Regions from separate parts of the Streptomyces sp. NPDC001194 genome, predicted to be linked through region 3. Evidence: riboswitches for the same ligand, from Rfam matches in the RefSeq annotation. Region 3 holds a riboswitch; each other region holds the start of a gene.
The links. Region 3 has a riboswitch for cyclic di-AMP ahead of ACFY1T_RS31165 (transglycosylase family protein). Riboswitches for the same ligand answer to the same signal wherever they lie in the genome.
Positions count from the first base shown of each region.

Region 1: it holds a riboswitch for cyclic di-AMP, as region 3 does, so the genes downstream of both, ACFY1T_RS29410 (M23 family metallopeptidase) here and ACFY1T_RS31165 (transglycosylase family protein) in region 3, are expected to answer to the same signal.
Region 2: it holds a riboswitch for cyclic di-AMP, as region 3 does, so the genes downstream of both, ACFY1T_RS28305 (peptidoglycan DD-metalloendopeptidase family protein) here and ACFY1T_RS31165 (transglycosylase family protein) in region 3, are expected to answer to the same signal.

Region 1 is NZ_JBIAXU010000019.1:128,473-132,757, reverse strand. Features, by position in the region: gene ACFY1T_RS29415 (GntR family transcriptional regulator) at 32-697, opposite strand; gene ACFY1T_RS29410 (M23 family metallopeptidase) at 876-1,670, opposite strand; cyclic di-AMP (ydaO/yuaA leader) riboswitch at 1,684-1,842, opposite strand; gene ACFY1T_RS29405 (M16 family metallopeptidase) at 2,027-3,394, opposite strand; gene ACFY1T_RS29400 (M16 family metallopeptidase) at 3,415-4,285, opposite strand, start outside.
Region 2 is NZ_JBIAXU010000018.1:43,131-47,415, reverse strand. Features, by position in the region: gene ACFY1T_RS28315 (aspartate aminotransferase family protein) at 1-1,337, shown strand, start outside; gene ACFY1T_RS28310 (tyrosine-protein phosphatase) at 1,364-2,182, opposite strand; cyclic di-AMP (ydaO/yuaA leader) riboswitch at 2,461-2,669, shown strand; gene ACFY1T_RS28305 (peptidoglycan DD-metalloendopeptidase family protein) at 2,674-3,663, shown strand; gene ACFY1T_RS28300 (SGNH/GDSL hydrolase family protein) at 3,830-4,285, shown strand, end outside.
Region 3 is NZ_JBIAXU010000022.1:45,984-50,268, forward strand. Features, by position in the region: gene ACFY1T_RS31155 (cytochrome P450) at 110-1,393, shown strand; gene ACFY1T_RS31160 (transglycosylase family protein) at 1,496-2,524, shown strand; cyclic di-AMP (ydaO/yuaA leader) riboswitch at 2,807-2,977, shown strand; gene ACFY1T_RS31165 (transglycosylase family protein) at 2,980-3,669, shown strand; gene eno (phosphopyruvate hydratase) at 3,933-4,285, shown strand, end outside.

The DNA.
Region 1 (4,285 bases), on a different contig from region 3:
GCCGCTCCCACTCTTTGATACGCGCCTTTTGTTAATGCGGGCCGCTCGACATGTTTACGGCATGTTGCGAAGTCCTCACCCGCAGCCGGTGCGCCCCCGCCGCGCGCTCCGCGTGCACCGCCGTCAGCGCCCGGGCCCGCTCGGCGTCCCCGCGCGCGACCGCGTCCACGATCGCGCCGTGCTCCGCCCAGGAGTCCACGGGCCGGGCCGGCGCCTCCACGGCGTACATCCAGGCGACCTTGTGCCGCATCTGCGTGAGCAGCGCGATCAGCCCGGGGCTGCCGGAGGCCTGGGCGAGGGTCTCGTGGAACCAGCCGCCCAGGGACCGCAGATCCTCCCCCTGGCCCCGCCTGGCCCGCTCCTGGCCCAGCCTGACCAGCCCGCGCAACACCTTGAGGTGGCCCTCGGTGCGCCGCCGGGCCGCGCGGGCCGCCGCCAGCGGCTCCAGCAGCAGCCGCAGCTCCAGGAGGTCGGCCGCCTCCTGCTCGGTGGGCTCGGCGACGCAGGCGCCCGCGTGCCGGCGGGTGGTGACGAAGCCTTCGGACTCCAGGGTCCGCAGCGCCTCGCGGACGGGGACGCGGGAGACTCCGTACCGGCGGGCCAGCAGTTCCTCGGTCAGCCGGGCACCCGGTTCGAAGACCCCGGAGACGATGTCTTCGCGGATTGCCGTGCATACCGCGTGCGCAGGAATACGCAAGTCCGGACCTCCGCCTATTTCCGACTGCCGACGCCATTGCCGCGACCGTATCCCGATCGTACGGGGACTCTATTGCACTACGCGTTAAATTCCGAGCGCGGGCGTGAATAGCGGATGTTTACGGCCAACACGAAGGCCCCGGCTCGGAGAGCCGGGGCCTTCGGTGGAGTGCTGCGGGTCAGACGTTGACGCCGTGCTGGCGCAGGTACGCGACCGGGTCGATGTCCGAGCCGTACTGGGCGCCGGTACGGGCCTCGAAGTGCAGGTGCGGGCCGCTGGAGTTGCCGGTGGAGCCCGACAGGCCGATCTGCTGGCCGGCGGTGACCTGGTCGCCGACGGAGACGCTCAGCGAGGACATGTGGCCGTACTGCGTGTACGTGCCGTCGGCGTGCTTGATGACGACGTTGTTGCCGTACGCGCCGCCCCAGCCGGCCTCGACCACGGTGCCGAGGCCGACCGCGTGCACCGTGGTGCCGGAGGCCGCGTGGAAGTCGATGCCGGTGTGGCTGCCGGAGGACCACATGCCGCCGCCCGCGTGCCACTGGGTGCTGATGTAGGACTCGTCGACGGGGGCGACGAAGGTGTTGAGGCGCTTGCGCTCCTCCTCGCGGGCGGCACGCTCGGCGGCCTCGCGCTCGGCCTTCGCCTTCTCCTCGGCCTTCTGCCGGGCCTCGGCGGCGCGCGCCTTCGCGTCGGCCTCCGCCTTCGCCTTGAGGGCCGCGGCCTCGGCCGCGTGCTCCTGGGCATCGGCCTGGGCCTCGATCTGCCCCGGAAGGTCCTCGGCCGTCACGACGGCGTTCAGGCCGGTGTCCTCCATGGAGGGGGACTTGTCCGACGCGGCGAACGCCGGGCCTGCGAGGGAGCCGACGACACCGGTGGTGGCGAGGGCGGCTATGCCGGCGTAACCGGCGGTCTTGCGGCTCAGACGACTGGAACCACGGTGCTTACCGGCGGCACGACTGCCAAACGCCATGAAGGGGCTGATCCTTTCCTTCCTTCTCGCCTACCGGGTTAGCTGACGGGTTCGGAGCAGGAAGGTCTCCTACGGACCCCCTCTGGCGAGGCGGTCCGATTCACCCCAGGGACGCATGTGGGTCCCCGGCTCCCCAGGCTCGCGCCTGACGGGGACTCGGCGATCGCTGCCCGGTGCCGCGGATGCGGCGGGTACAACTGACGGACAGCACGGCCGACGCTAGGCGGATCATCAGTCAATCGCCAAACACACACGCGTTTTTGTTGCATACGCCACACCCCATACGAGCAACCTCTCCACGAAACAGACAAAAGGGGCTCCGGCGGACAAGCCGCCGGAGCCCCTTGAAATGTCCGTCAGTTGGTGACGACGGTGACCTCACCGATGCCGAGCGCCCGCACCGGCTCCTCGATCTGCGCGGCGTCGCCCACCAGGACCGTGACCAGGCGGTCCACCGGGAAGGCGGCCAGAACGGCCGAAGTCGCCTCCACCGTGCCCGTCTGGGCCAGCTGCGCGTACAACTGCGCCTGGTAGTCGTCCGGGAGCTCCTGCTCGACCTGGTCGGCGAGCGTGCCGGCGACGGCCGCGGCCGTCTCGAACTTCAGCGGGGCCACGCCCACCAAGTTCTGCACCGCCACGTCCCGTTCGGCGTCGGTCAGGCCGCCCTCCGCGAGCGTGCGGAGCACCTTCCAGAGGTCCTCGAGCGCCGGGCCGGTGTTGGGGGTGTCCACCGAACCGCTGATGGCGAGCATCGAGGCGCCCTTGCCGTCGGCCGTGGAGCGCAGCACCTGGCCGAAGGCGCGCACGCCGTACGTGTAGCCCTTCTCCTCGCGCAGCACCTTGTCCAGGCGCGAGGTGAGGGTGCCGCCCAGGCAGTACGTGCCGAGCACCTGCGCCGCCCAGACCCGGTCGTGCCGGTCCGGCCCGATCCGGCCGATGAGCAGCTGCGTCTGGACCGCGCCGGGCCGGTCCACGATGACCACGCGGCCGGTGTCGTCGGCGGTGACCGGCGGGACCGGGAGCGGCTCGGCGAAGTTGCCGGTCCAGGCGCCCAGGGTGTCCCCCAGGACGGCGTCCAGGTCGATGCCGGTCAGGTCGCCGACGACCACCGCGGTGGCGGTGGCGGGCCGTACGTGGGCCTCGTAGAAGGCGCGTACGGCCGCGGAGTCGATCCGGGTGACCGTCTCCTCGGTGCCCTGGCGCGGCCGGGACATCCGCAGGGTGGGCGGGAAGAGCTGCCGGGAGAGCTCCTTGGCGGCCCGGCGCTGCGGGTTGGCCAGCTCGTGCGGGATCTCGTCGAGCCGGTTGCGCACCAGCCGGTCGACCTCGCTGTCGGCGAAGGCCGGGGCGCGCAGCGCCTCGGCCACCAGACCGAGCGCCTTGTGCAGGCGGGAGGCCGGGACCTCCAGCGAGACCCGCAGGCCCGGGTGGTCGGCGTGCGCGTCGAGCGTGGCGCCGCAGCGCTCCAGCTCGGCCGCGAACTCCTCGGCGGAGTGCTTGTCCGTTCCCTCGGACAGCGCGCGGGCCATGATGGTCGCCACGCCGTCCAGGCCCTGGGGCTCGGCGTCCAGCGGGGCGGCGAGGTTCACCTCGACGGCGACGACCTGCTGCCCGGGGCGGTGGCAGCGCAGCACGGTCAGGCCGTTGGGCAGCGATCCGCGCTCGGGGGCCGGGAAGGCCCACGGCCTGGCCTCGCCCGCCTGGGGCCGCGGGTGGAAGGTCATCGTGACGGCTGCGGTGTCGCTCACTGCTCCGCCCCTTCGTTCTCGTCGTTCACGTCGGCCTCGTCCGCTTCCCCGGCTTCCGCCGGGAGCGGCTCGTACACCAGCACCGCGCGGTTGTCGGGGCGCAGTCGGGCCGCGGCCACGGCCTGCACCTCCTCGGCGGTGATGTCGAGGACGCGCCCGACCGCGCTGAGCGCCAGCTGCGGGTCGCCGAACAGCACCGCGAAGCGGCACAGTTCGTCGGCGCGCCCGGCCACCGTGCTCAGCCGGTCCAGCCACTCGCGCTCCAGCTGCGCCTGGGCGCGCTCCATCTCCTCGGCCGTCGGGCCCTCGGCGGCGAACCGCGCGAGCTCCTCGTCGACGGCCGCCTCGATGGCGGGCACCTCGACCCCGCTGGAGGTCTTCACGTCCAGCCAGCCCAGCGAGGGCGCGCCGGCGAGCCGCAGCATGCCGAAGCCGGCCGCGACGGCGCTCTGGTCGCGGCGTACCAGGCGGTTGTGGAGCCTGGAGGACTCGCCGCCGCCCAGGACGGTCAGCGCCACGTCGGCGGCGTCGCACTCGCGGGTGCCGTCGTGCGGGAGCCGGTAGGCGGCCATCAGCGCGCGGGCCGGGACCTCTTCGACGATCTCCTCGCGGAGCTCGCGGCCCATGGTCTCGGGCAGCGTGCCGTCGCGCGGCGGCTGCTTGCCGTCGTGCCCGGGGATGGAGCCGAAGTACTTCTCGACCCAGGCGAGCGTCTGTACCGGGTCGATGGCGCCGACGACCGACAGCACCGCGTTGTTGGGCGCGTAGTACGTGCGGAAGAAGGCGCGGGCGTCCTCCAGGGAGGCCGCGTCCAGGTCGGCCATCGAGCCGATCGGGGTGTGGTGGTACGGGTGGCCCTCCGGGTAG
Region 2 (4,285 bases), on a different contig from region 3:
AACGGTACGAGCTCCACACGCGCCACCTCAACCACCAGCTGCCCCGGATGCTGCACACGATCGGCTTCGACAAGGTCTACGTACGGGCCGAGGGCGCGCACTTCTGGGACGCCGAGGGCAACGACTACCTGGACATGCTGGCCGGGTTCGGGGTCATGGGGCTGGGCCGCCACCACCCGGTCGTCCGCCGGGCGCTGCACGACGTACTGGACGCGCAGCTCGCCGACCTGACCCGCTTCGACTGCCAGCCGCTGCCCGGGCTGCTGGCGGAGAAGCTGCTCTCGTACAGCCCGCACCTGGACCGGGTCTTCTTCGGCAACAGCGGCACCGAGGCGGTGGAGACGGCCCTGAAGTTCGCTCGCTACGCCACGGGGCGGCCGAGGGTCCTCTACTGCGACCACGCCTTCCACGGCCTGACGACGGGCTCGCTGTCGGTCAACGGGGAGGGCGGGTTCCGGGACGGGTTCGCGCCGCTGCTGCCCGACACGAAGATCGCCCTCGGGGACCTCGCGGCCCTGGAGCGGGAACTGAAACGGGGCGACGTCGCCGCCTTCGTCGTGGAGCCGATCCAGGGCAAGGGGGTGCTCGCGGCCCCGCCGGGATTCCTGCGGGCGGCGCAGGAGCTGCTGCACCGCCACAAGGCCCTGCTGATCGCGGACGAGGTGCAGACGGGCCTCGGCCGGACCGGTGACTTCTACGCGTACCAGCACGAGACGGGCGTGGAGCCGGACCTGGTGTGCGTGGCCAAGGCCCTTTCGGGCGGTTACGTACCGGTGGGTGCGACCCTGGGCAAGGACTGGATCTTCAAGAAGGTCTACTCGTCGATGGACCGGGTGCTCGTGCACTCCGCCAGCTTCGGCTCCAACGCGCAGGCGATGGCGGCCGGGCTGGCGGTGCTCTCCGTCATGGAGGACGAGTCGGTGGTCGCGAACGCGCGCGCCATGGGCGACCTGCTGCGCGGGCGGCTCGCGGCGCTCGTGGACGAGTACGAGCTGCTCCACGAGGTGCGCGGGCGCGGCCTGATGATCGGCATCGAGTTCGGGCGGCCGTCCTCGCTCGGGCTGCGCAGCCGGTGGACCATGCTCCAGGCGGCCCGCAAGGGGCTCTTCGCGCAGATGGTCGTGGTGCCGCTGCTGCAGAAGCACCGGATCCTGACGCAGGTGTCGGGCGACCACCTGGAGGTCATCAAGCTCATCCCGCCGCTGATCGTGGACGAAGGGGACGTCGACCGGTTCGTCGCGGCCTTCCGCGAGGTCATGGACGAGGCGCACGGCGGGGGCGCCCTGATGTGGGACTTCGGCAGGACCCTGGTGAAGCAGGCCGTCGGCGGAGGCTGACGGCCCGCTTCCCGTCGGGGGCCGGCTCAGTCGAGCAGCCGGTCCCGCAGCCGGCCGAGGGTCTCGGGCGTGAGTCCGAGGCCCTCGGCGAGGTACCGGTCGACCCCGCCCCAGTGTCCGTCGATGGCGTCGAAGGCGGCCGCCAGGTACTCGGCGCGGGCGTCGAACAGCGGCGAGAGCAGCTCCATCACCTCGGGGGAGCGGGCCTCGGGCGCATCGCTGCCGCGGCGCACGCGGTAGCGGCGGTGCGGGGCGTTGGACTCCAGGTAGTCCGCCACGATCGCCTCCCGCCCGACGCCCAGCGCGAGCAGGGTGACGGCGATCGACAGGCCGGCCCGGTCCTTGCCGGCCGCGCAGTGCATGAGCGCCGGAACGCTGTCCTCGGCGAGGGCGCGCAGGACCCGGCCGTGCTCGGCGGTGCGCTCCTCGATCATCGTGCGGTACGAGTTGGCCATCCGGGCGGCGGCTTTTCCGTCGCCGAGGAGCCCGCGGAGCTGCTCGACGTCGCCGTCGCGGACCATCTTCCAGAATTCCCTCCCGTCGGCCGGATCCGACAGCGGGATGTTGACGTTCCGAACGCCGGGGAGCTCGACGTCGGCCCCCTCCAAAGCGTGGTCGGCGTTGTTGCGGAAATCGAAGATGGTGTGCAGGCCGAGCGACTCGAGGAACTCTGCATCGGTTTCGGTGGCATGTGCCAGATGTCCGCTACGGAACAGTTTTCCCGGCTTGACCCTCCGCCCGTCGGCGGTCGGGAGGCCGCCCACGTCACGGAAGTTGCGCACTCCCGAGAGCTCGGGCTCCGGTACGGGCTCCGTCCGCGGGGGCCGGGGTATCTGCTGGGTCACGGGAACTCCTCCGCATCGTCGTGGTGTGCCCGAATTACACTACTTGGGGCCAACTTGCCATAACCGGAGGCGAGATCGGGCGGGGCCCCGTGAGCCAGATCATACGGTGACCGTGAGTGCCTGATCGTCAAAGCCGAATGGCCCGGCCGGAGGGGTTGTTGGCGCGGCGGAATGGACGGAGGGTGACCGGAATTCCGGCGGATTCCCGGTTCTGTGAATCCGTCAGGAAATTCGTGGCTTGTTCGGTGTGGCTCAACTCGATTACCTTCGCGATCGATCCGGATGGACCGCCGAATCCTGCCGCCGTCCGGAAACCGCACCCGACTATTCACGCGCGCGGCAGGAGCGGGGGAACCAGGTAGGCCGCTGTTCCCGATCATTCGCATCGGAACAGCTCGGGGTGAAGCCGTTCATGTTCTGTTCACGGACGGCCGGACATCTCCAGTCCGAACCCGACAGCTCACCTCGCAGGCGACGGAGAGGAATTCGCCATGCCTGCAAAGGGTAAGCACCGACGTCCCAAGTCCCGTTCCGTGGCGCGCGGCTTCGCCGTCGCGGGCACCGGCGGTGCGGCCCTCGCGCTGCCGCTGCTGGGTGCCGCCGGCGCCCAGGCGGCCGGAGCCCCGGCCGGCGCACCCGCGGCCGCACCCGTGCAGGCGCCGCAGCTTCCGGCGGCGCCGCAGGCCGCGCCGGCCGCCGTCGCGCAGGGCTCGCCCGCCACTTCGGCCGTCTACACCGTCGTGCCGGGGGACTACCTCTCCAAGATCGCCCAGGACCGCCACCTCTCGGGCGGCTGGCAGCAGCTGTACGCCGACAACCGCGAGGCCGTCGGCGCCGACCCCTCCCTGATCCACCCCGGGCTGAAGCTGACCCTCGACGCGAAGGGCGCGGCGGCCCCGGCTCCCGCGCAGAAGGCGGCCCCGGCCCCGGCGAAGAAGTCCTCGGCCGCGGACCCGGCCGCAGGATCGGCCTCGAAGGGGAAGGGCTCCGCGGACGCCGCGGCGGCCCCCGCCCCCGCCGCCGCTCCCGCCAAGAAGAGCACCGCCGCCAAGTCCGCCGCCGCGGTGAGCGCCGCGGGCTTCGTCGCCCCCGTCGGCGGTGGCGGCATCTCCACCCAGTACAAGACCCCCGGCGCCATGTGGTCCAGCGGCTACCACACCGGTGTCGACTTCATCGCGAGCTCCGGCACCACCGTCCGCGCCGTCGGCGCGGGCACGGTGGTCTCCGCGGGCTGGGGCGGTGCGTACGGCAACGAGGTCGTCATCCGGCACGCGGACGGCAAGTACTCCCAGTACGGCCACCTGTCCCAGCTCTCCGTCTCGGTCGGCCAGAGCGTCACCGGCGGCCAGACCATCGGCCTCTCCGGTTCCACCGGCAACTCGACCGGCCCGCACCTGCACTTCGAGATCCGCACCGGGCCGTCCTACGGCTCGGACATCGACCCGCTGGCCTACCTCCGCTCGAAGGGCGTGAGCATCTGACGGCTCCCGCCGTCGGAGAGGCGGCCGGACCCGTGAGGCCGGGACCCGAGGGGGGTCCCGGCCTCACGCACTGTTATTCCGTACCGACCAGGTGGTATAGATCACGGGCCGTCAACCCCTGCCTACGGTGGCGTAGGTCACGCACCGGGGTGAAGGATGTGTTCTCGTGGCAGCGACGACGACGACACTCAAGACCATCGGCTCGTACGCGGCGATCGGGGACAGCTTCACCGAGGGCGTGGGGGACCCGGGACCCGGGGGGACCTTTCTCGGCTGGGCGGACCGGCTGGCCGTACTCCTGGCCGATCAGCGCGAGGAAAACGAGTTCCGGTACGCGAACCTGGCCGTGCGGGGACGCCTCCTCGACCAGATCGTGGCCGAGCAGGTCCCCCGCGCCAAGGAGCTCGCACCGGACCTGGTGAGCTTCTGCGCGGGCGGCAACGACATCATCCGGCCCGGCAGCGACCCGGACGACGCGGCCGAGCGGTTCGAGGCGGCGGTCGCCGACCTCTCCGGGGCCGTCGGCCAGGTCATGATCACCACGGGCTTCGACACCCGGGGCGTCCCGGTCCTCAAGCACCTGCGGGGCAAGATCGCGACGTACAACGCGCACGTGCGCGCC
Region 3 (4,285 bases):
GAAAGTAGGAACGCCGGGGAACGTGAGGTCAAGCGATGGCGGATCTGCGGACAGCCGCGGCGAACCACCCATATGGGATGGCGGCGGGCGCGCGGGATACGGTCAGCGGGTGCATGAGCCGACCCCCGCAGCCCCCGCAGCCCCCGAAGACGGCACCCCTCCCCAGGGCCCGACCCTGTTCGACTGGGAGTTCGCCACCGATCCGTATCCGGCGTACGCCTGGCTGCGCGAGCACTCCCCGGTGCACCGCACCAAGCTGCCCAGCGGGGTCGAGGCCTGGCTGGTCACCCGGTACGCGGACGCCCGCCAGGCCCTCGCCGACCAGCGGCTCAGCAAGAATCCGGCGCACCACGCGGAGCCGGCGCACGCCAAGGGCAAGACGGGCATCCCGGGGGAGCGCAAGGCGGAGCTGATGACGCATCTGCTCAACATCGACCCGCCGGACCACACACGGCTGCGGCGGCTGGTGTCGAAGGCGTTCACCCCGCGCAGGGTGGCCGAGTTCACCCCCCGGGTCCAGGAGCTGACCGACCACCTCATCGAGCAGTTCGCGAGCCGGGGGGAAGCGGACCTCATCCACGAGTTCGCCTTCCCGCTCCCCATCTACGCCATCTGCGAGATGCTCGGCGTACCGCGCGAGGACCAGGACGACTTCCGCGACTGGGCCGGGATGATGATCCGGCACGGCGGCGGTCCGCGGGGCGGGGTGGCCCGCTCCGTGAAGCAGATGCGGACCTATCTCGGCGAACTCATCCACCGTAAAAGGGATGATCTGGGCAATGACCTGATTTCGGACCTGATCCGTGCGAGCGACCACGGCGACCACCTGACGGAGGCCGAGGCCACCGCGATGGCCTTCATCCTGCTGTTCGCCGGATTCGAGACGACGGTCAACCTCATCGGCAACGGCGTCCACTCCCTCTTCATGAACCCCGGTCAGCGCACCCGCCTCCAGGACTCCCTCGCCGCCGGCGAGAGCGGCCTGCTGGAGACCGGCATCGAGGAGCTGCTGCGCTACGACGGGCCCGTCGAGCTGGCCACCTGGCGGTTCGCCACCGAGCCGCTGACCCTCGGCGGCCAGGACGTCGCGGCCGGCGATCCCGTGCTCGTCGTCCTCGCCGCGGCCGACCGGGACCCCGAGCGGTTCGCCGATCCGGACACCCTCGACCTCTCCCGCACCGACAACCAGCACCTCGGATACGGGCACGGAATCCACTACTGCCTGGGCGCTCCGCTCGCACGACTTGAGGGACAGACGGCGCTTGCGACTTTGCTGACGCGTCTGCCGGATCTGGAACTCGCTGTTCCGCCCAACGAGCTTCGCTGGCGCGGGGGTCTGATCATGCGTGGCCTGCGCACCCTTCCCGTGAAGTTCACAGCCCGAAACCCCTGAACGCCCACTGACCGTAAGTCAGCCCCCGTCAAGAGTTGTTACTCGCGTGCTAAGACGGCTAGGTTCTGCCGTTACCCAGCCGTTATGCGAAAGGTGCAGCTCATGCGTTCCGGGAACGGCCGCCACAGACGCCCCCGCCAGGTACCCGCGATAGTCGTCACCGCCGGGGTCACCGGTTCCGCGTTGGCCCTGCCGCTGCTCGCCGCCACCGGCGCGAGCGCAGCCGAGACCTCCACGTGGGACAAGGTCGCCGAGTGTGAGAGCGGCGGCTCCTGGAGCGCCAACTCCGGCAGCGGGTCCTACGGCGGACTTTCGTTCACGCAGGAGGAGTGGAAGGCGTCGGGCGGCCTGGAGTTCGCCGAGCGCCCCGACCTCGCCAGCCGTTCGCAGCAGATCGCCGTCGCCGAGCGGGTGCTGGGCACCCAGGGCGCCCAGGCGTTCGGCCACTGCTCGGAGGCGGCCGGACTGACCCAGCAGGGCCCCGCGGCGACCGTGGACCCGGGCCTGCCCGGCACGCTCACCCCGATCGCTCCGACCGCCTCGCGCCCCGACGCCTCGGTCCCGGCCGGCGGTTCCGGCGCGAAGGCGCGCGACTTCGGCGCCCCCACCCCGGCTCCGGCCCCGGACTTCACGATTCCGCCGGCGCCGCTCGCGCCCAGCAGCGGACTGCCCGTCATGCCCGACCCGGACGTGCCGTCCACCTCGCCGACCGACCCGGTGCTCCCGGGCACCCCCGGCACCCCGACGGCCCCGGGCACCCCGACCGCGCCCGGCACCCCGACCGCTCCGGGCACCCCGACCGCGCCCGGCACCCCGACCGCTCCGGGCGACCCGACCGCTCCCACCACCCCCGCGGCCCCGGGCACCCCGGGTGCCACCACCGACCCGGCGGGCATCCCGGACCCCTCCGCCACCGGTAAGCACCGCGGTACGCCCGCCCTTGAGGCGCCCGTCGCCTCCGGCGCGGCGTCGGACCCCTCGTACACGGTCCAGGCGGGCGACAGCCTGGCGACCATTGCCTCCGCCAAGGGGGTCAAGGGCGGCTGGAACGCGCTCTACCAGGCCAACGAGCAGGTCATCGGTGATGACGCCGATCTGATCAAGCCCGGCCAGAATCTGGATCTAAGTTAAAAACAGCGGCACTTCGGACACCCGGAAAAGGCTGAATGTCCGTTATCTGCAAGTGAGACATGTGTCTCTTCCGGTCAACTGGCGTGTCCCGCCTGGAGCCTTCTGCAAACCCCGCCCTCACCTGCGCAAATGCACGTAAGGAGGGCGCAAGTAGGGGCCGTTTCTCCCCGGTGTTCCTCGTTGAACATCGGGGAGAGACCTGTCTACCTTCTGAGTCGCCCGCCACCGCGGGCTCCTTCGACCGCATCGCCGAATCCTGCCGGCGGACGGAGGGAACAGTCGTCGCGTAAAGCGCCGAAGGCAGGAGCGGGGGAACCAAGGTAGGCGCCGGGACCGGCCGTTGAGAGACGGCAAGGAAACGGCTAGGGGTTAAGTCGTGCGCCACGTCGCACGGCCGGGCACTCATCAGCCCGAACCCGACAGCTCACCTCGTAGGCGTCGGTGAGGAGAACTCCATGCTGATTTCCGGCAAGGGCAAGCACCGTCGCGCCTCCAAGGCCGCTCGCATCGTCACGCTCGCCGGTGTCACCGGTGTCGCCGTAGCCGCCCCCCTGATGGCGGCCGGCTCGGCCTCCGCCGCCACCGCCTCCCAGTGGGACGCCGTGGCGCAGTGCGAGTCCGGCGGCAACTGGTCCATCAACACGGGCAACGGCTACTACGGCGGCCTGCAGTTCTCCCTCCAGACCTGGCGGGGGTACGGCGGCCAGGGCATGCCGAACCAGGCCTCCAAGTCGCAGCAGATAGCCATCGCCGAGAAGGTCCTCAAGGGCCAGGGCAAGGGCGCCTGGCCGGTCTGCGGCAAGGGCCTCTCCAACTCCTCTTACAACGGTGGTGGTACGACCGACACCCCGAAGAAGACGGAGACGAAGACCGAGACCAAGAAGACCCAGCCGAAGAAGACCGAGACGAAGAAGGAGACCAAGCGCGAGACCCCCGCGCCGGTCACCCGCTCCGAGCGCTCCGAGGCCGCCCCGGTCGTGAAGACCGGCAACGGCTCGTACGAGGTCAAGGCCGGCGACACCCTGGGCACCATCGCCGAGGCCAACGGCGTCAAGGGTGGCTGGGAGAAGCTCTTCGAGCTCAACAAGGACATCGTCTCGGACGCCGACCTGATCTTCCCGGGTCAGAAGCTGAAGCTCAGCTGAACTCCGCAGTGACAACCGCGGCCGCCCCGGCGGCGCCGCGGAGCCCGACCGCCCGGCGCGTCTTCCCTCACGCGCCGGGCGGCGGCGTTTGTACCGGTGGCCGGGGTCCCTATGTACCGGAAGACGGGTATTCGGGCCCTTTTTCGTCCCAGGGGGCGGGCGGTCGGCCGGCCCAGTGCCCGGAGCCGGTTAGGCTCTAGGCGGCGGGGCCATCCCACGGCCCGACATGCCACCGCACACCCAGCGTCACATCCCAGAAGGAGATGCTCGTGCCGTCCATCGACGTCGTCGTAGCCCGGGAAATCCTGGACTCCCGAGGCAACCCCACGGTCGAGGTCGAGGTGGGCCTCGACGATGGCAGCACCGGCCGTGCTGCAGTTCCGTCCGGCGCCTCCACCGGTGCCTTCGAGGCCGTCGAGCTCCGCGACGGTGACCCCAACCGTTACATGGGCAAGGGTGTCGAGAAGGCCGTCCTCGCCGTCATCGAGCAGCTCGGCCCGGAGCTCGTCGGCTACGACGCCACCGAGCAGCGCCTGATCGACCAGGCCATGATCGACCTGGACGCCACCGAGAACAAGGGCTCCCTCGGCGCCAACGCCATCCTCGGCGTCTCCCT